2 regions of the Paenibacillus sp. FSL P2-0089 genome follow, and region 2 is predicted to be linked to the other one. Evidence: a T-box and tRNA genes for the amino acid it is inferred to sense, from the RefSeq annotation. Region 2 holds a T-box; the other holds one or more tRNA genes.
What was found. A T-box is a leader RNA that pairs with one kind of tRNA and senses whether it is charged. The one in region 2 lies ahead of metG (methionine--tRNA ligase), so its partner is inferred to be a tRNA-Met.

Region 1: it has a tRNA-Met gene. The T-box ahead of metG (methionine--tRNA ligase) is inferred to sense a tRNA for this amino acid. The anticodon was not compared.

What each region holds. Positions count from the first base shown of each region.
Region 1 covers NZ_CP152006.1:5,320,461-5,322,921, forward strand. The annotation lists gene NST69_RS22260 (DUF6199 family natural product biosynthesis protein) at 1-79, shown strand, start outside; tRNA gene NST69_RS22265 (tRNA-Ile) at 677-750, opposite strand; tRNA gene NST69_RS22270 (tRNA-Met) at 800-873, opposite strand; gene NST69_RS22275 (hypothetical protein) at 959-1,123, opposite strand; gene pyrE (orotate phosphoribosyltransferase) at 1,843-2,461, opposite strand, start outside.
Region 2 covers NZ_CP152006.1:2,901,207-2,903,667, reverse strand. The annotation lists gene NST69_RS11800 (site-2 protease family protein) at 1-567, opposite strand, end outside; T-box leader at 750-1,019, shown strand; gene metG (methionine--tRNA ligase) at 1,069-2,461, shown strand, end outside.

The DNA of each region.
Region 1 (2,461 bases), 2.4 Mb from region 2:
TCTCATGATGAGCAGAATAAGCAGCGTTATTGTACTTATAATCTTTTTCTTGTTCTTCTTACCTTCGATGTTTGGTTAGGGATAACAATAAAACAGGAGCTGCTGGCGCTTCCCTGCCAACCACTCCTGTTTTTATTTTCTTTTAAAGCTTTTCGCCCTGTTAAGGAATAGCAATGAGCGCATGGGGAAGGCCAGACGATTGACGGTACATTAATATTTTCAAGGGTTCCGTGGATAACTATAAAATAATGTATGGGAAAGGTAAAATAATGAAAAATACTACTAAATCGTTTGTTTACATATGTTGGTTCGGGGCGCTTGCTATAAATATTCGGTTGTTAATAAGATCATTTTCAAACAATGAGCCTGTATTCTCTAATATAGTAGGTGTTGCTTTATTGGTAATTGCTATTATTAGCTTACATTTCAGTGAGAAAGCTAAAGAACAAAAGAATGGAAGTAACAAGTAATAAAATTAAACCCTAAGAAATCAGAACATATTTATTGAGTATTTGAAAAAGCTATAAAATAAAACTCGCCGGGCTTAATGCCAGACGGATTTATTATTTGTACAGGCTCAATCATGGTAAAACTTCTATAATATATTTGTTACCATGGAATACAGCAGCCGATGCATATTAAAAACCCCCTTGCTAGGCAAGGGGGTTAAGTGAAGTGGGCCCTACAGGACTCGAACCTGTGACCAATCGGTTATGAGCCGACCGCTCTAACCAACTGAGCTAAGGGCCCGGACTAGGATATCCGTATTATACAAGTGCTGTCCGGTGTAATAAGGTAATTGCGGGGGCAGGATTTGAACCTGCGGCCTTCGGGTTATGAGCCCGACGAGCTACCGGGCTGCTCCACCCCGCGTCAGTTAATAATTATTTAAACAGCGACAATAGATAATATACAATATAGCCATGGATAAAGTCAAGGATGATTTTGGTTTTTCTGGCTAAGGCAGAAAACGAACTCCATAACGGCCCTTGCGCGAACGGTATATTTCGACAAAACGCGGATCATGATACCCATAGATCCAGCCGTCCTGCTCCAGTCTTTTGGCAAGGCAGCCCGCTTGAAATCTGGTCCTGAACAACTTGGCAAAATAGATCCAATTCATGATACCCTCTTCTCCTTCATCGCAATAATATATGTCCCGGTGCTATTTATCATGCCCAGTTTTGCAAGAAAATTAGAGGATTGCTCAGCGGAGCGGATGGCAATTTCTGCCCGTATGCTTAGGTATCTGGTTGAAGGATAATGCTGGGATGGAGCAGATTACTGGGGGTATGGAGTAGAACAAATGAGTTGAGAACAGGGCGGTGGGCAATGTAGCGAATGTGGTGAGAGTAGCGGTCACATTCCGCAGTGGAACAAGTCCATGGTGAGAATTTAGTTAATAACGCTCGGATATTGGAGTATGCAGCTAATTGGGGGCTGTGGAGATAATGAGCCGTTGAGGGAAACAGTTGGATTTTATACACTTGCTTGGGAGGAAATCGCCTCTTCAAAGGAAATAAGTGGATTTAGGTCATCTAATTCTAGGGGTATCTGCGTTACTATCCATATCGGGCCTGAACAAGTGTATTTTTTCCAACTAAAGTCTCCAGAAGTGTGCTGAGCCATTGAATAGATGCTGTTTTTCCACTTCTTTTCCCTAAGAGCCCAAAAACTAATTAAAGCATTAAAAAAGAAGCCCCATCCCCCTGCAAAGGGGACAAAGCTTCTTCTATGCATTCTATACGCTCTACGCTCTACGCTCTACGTTTACGCTTTATGTTTACGCTCTACGTACTCTTTACGTACCCTCTACTCATTTCCTGCGCCTTCTCCTAGCCCCTACACGCCGAAGGCGGCAGGGTCCTTGCGCCAGGATTGCAGCAGCGTTACATCGCTCTCAGCAATCTTGCCTTGAGCCAGCGCTACATCGATGAGCGTGCTGTAGTTGGACAGGCTCTGGAGCGGAAGCTCCGCCGCAGCGAAGGCTTCTACGGCACGGTCAAGCTCGTAGCTGAAGATGGCCAGGACGGCCAGCGGGAGCCCGCCTGCTTCCTGTACGGCCTGCGCGGCTTTGATGGAGCTGCCGCCAGTGGAGATCAGGTCCTCGATCACGACCACCTTCTGGCCGGGCTTGATGAGTCCTTCGATCTGGTTCTGCTTGCCGTGGCCCTTGGCCTTGTCCCGGATGTAAGCCATCGGCAGACCGAGCTTATCGGCCACCCAGGCCGCGTGCGGAATACCGGCGGTTGCTGTCCCGGCAATCACCTCGGCGTCCGGGTAGCTGGTTCTGATCAGCTCTGCGAAGGCCTCCGCAATGTAGTTGCGGACATCCGGGAAGGCCATGGTCAGACGGTTATCGCAGTAGATCGGTGATTTGATGCCGGAGGTCCAGGTGAACGGCTCCTGCGGGCGCAGGGCTACGGCTCCGATCTCCAGCAAATGACTGGCGACCTGTTCA
Region 2 (2,461 bases):
AATTACAGCTAATCCTCCAATAAGCCCGACCAGCCATAACCAGCGTGTAACCGCCGTGGCAATTCTGCCCCCGTCCAGCGGATGGATCGGCAGCAGGTTAATCAAGTTAAGCAAGAACCCGACGTATGCCAGCGAGTATAACAAAGGACTATGATAATAATAAGCCGCTCCGAATACTACAACCGCACCAATACTCCCGAGTATAGGGCCGCCAAAAGCTACATAAGCTTCCTGTCTGGCATCCAGCGGCTGCCGCTTCATCGTAATGAGTGCACCCATAAACGGAATAAATAGAGGCGCGCTCACCGGCAGCCCAATCCGCTTGGCAGCGATCACATGGCCGATCTCGTGAACGAACATTAAGGCAACGAAGCCCACCGCGAACTGCCATGGCGAGATCAGGGCATAAGCCCAGATGGATACCATCATGGAGATCAGCGGACCTGCGATTTTCCCCAGCTTAAGCAGAGAGATAATGGCTTTTCCCTTGAGCAGCAGCAGTACTGCCCCACTGCCCAGCCACCCCCATGCCCCCGAGCTTTTTTTCTCCTGTTTGTTTTCCTGCAATAGTCTCAATCTCCTTTTGATCACTGTGTCGCTTCAATTCCAGGCCAGGATCAGGCACTCCTCTGCTTCCCGTTAGCCCTTACTCTCTACTGTCGCACAGGAGTGCAGTGGATTGCAAATAGACTTACGGTGTTGACAAATCTCCCGGCCTGCGTATATGATATCCAGTAATTAGGATAACCACAATAGCTGCGAAGAGAAAGAGTACCCTGGCAATTCTTCCACAGAGAGCTCCGGATGCTGAAAAGGAGCAAAGAAAACCCTCGGGAATATGGTCTCAGAGCTGCGCATCGAAGCCCGCATCGCCGGGACGTAGGCTGCGCCGGAACCCGCATCCGTTACCATGCTAGGGTATACCCGCTTTAATCTGCGGACGTACCTGAAGAGGTGGATGCTGCGAGGCATTGATGAATTTGGGTGGTAACACGTGAGCACAGGCTCTCGTCCCTTTAGGGGATGAGTGCCTTTTTTGCGTTCACATCATTTGAGGAGGAGAGAAATATGACTAACATTTTTATTGGAGGGGCTTGGCCTTATGCCAACGGCTCCCTGCATCTGGGCAGACTCGCCAGCATTCTTCCGGGAGATATTCTGGCCCGCTACCACCGTGCTAAAGGTGATGCTGTGCTCTATGTATCCGGCAGTGATTGTCACGGTACCCCCGTTGCTGTACAGGCGGCGCAGGAGGGTGTAGCCCCGGGTGAATTCGCCAGCCGGTATCATGAGGAGTTCGCCGCTTGCTTCCGCGCCTTGGGCTTCACTTATGACTTGTATACCCGGACCGATCAGGCACATCACCACAATACGGTGCAGGAGCTGTTCCTTAAGCTGCTGGATCACGGGTATCTGTACCAGAAACCCGGTCTCCAGTGTTATTGTGAGCAGGACCAGCGCTTCTTGCCGGACCGTTATGTTCATGGCCTCTGCCCGGTATGCGGACAGCAGGCCCGGGGAGACCAATGCGATTACTGTTCAACGATTCTCGATCCGGTGGATCTGCTGGAGCGCACATGCGCCCTCTGCGGCTCTACGCCTGTGCTGCGCTCTACTCAGCATTACTATCTGTCGCTGTCCAGCTTCCAGCAAGCACTCACAGAATATGCTGATTCCGCGCAGGGCTGGAGAGACAATGCCGTCCGTCTAACCCGCAGATATCTGCAGGAAGGCCTGCAGGACCGCGCAGCAACACGCGATCTGGACTGGGGCGTGGATGTCCCCACCCCAGGCTTCGCAGACAAAAAAATCTATGTCTGGATCGAAGCGGTCAGCGGTTATCTGTCGGCCAGCAAGCAATGGGCCGCCGAGACGGGGGGCCGCTGGGAGGATTTCTGGTCTGTAGGGTCCGCACAAGATAACGATGGGCAGCCGCCTATAACCGCTTACTATGTGCATGGGAAGGATAATATTCCTTTTCACAGCCTGATCTGGCCTGCTATCCTGCTTGGAGCTGAGGAACTGCATCTGCCGGACCGGATCTTCTCTTCTGAATATCTGACCCTGGAAGGGCAGAAATTCTCCACCAGCCGCAACTGGGCGGTCTGGGTGCCGGATATTCTCAGCCGGTATGACCCGGACTCGGTCCGTTATTTCCTGACTGCGAACGGTCCCGAGAAGCGGGATGCCGACTTCTCCTGGAGAGAGTTCATCTACAGCCATAACAGCGAGCTGCTGGGCGCATTCGGCAATTTCGTCAACCGCAGCCTCGTATTCGTGAATAAGTTCTGGAACGGTAGAGTTCCAGATGGAGTCTTGGATGAAGCATGGGTTAGCAGTCTGGACCAGCTGTATAAGGAGGCAGGAAGGCTGACCCAAGCCGGACTCTTTAAGGAGGCCCTGGAATTCATCTTCTCGCATATCCGCCAGGCCAATAAGTATTTCGATCAGCAGCAGCCGT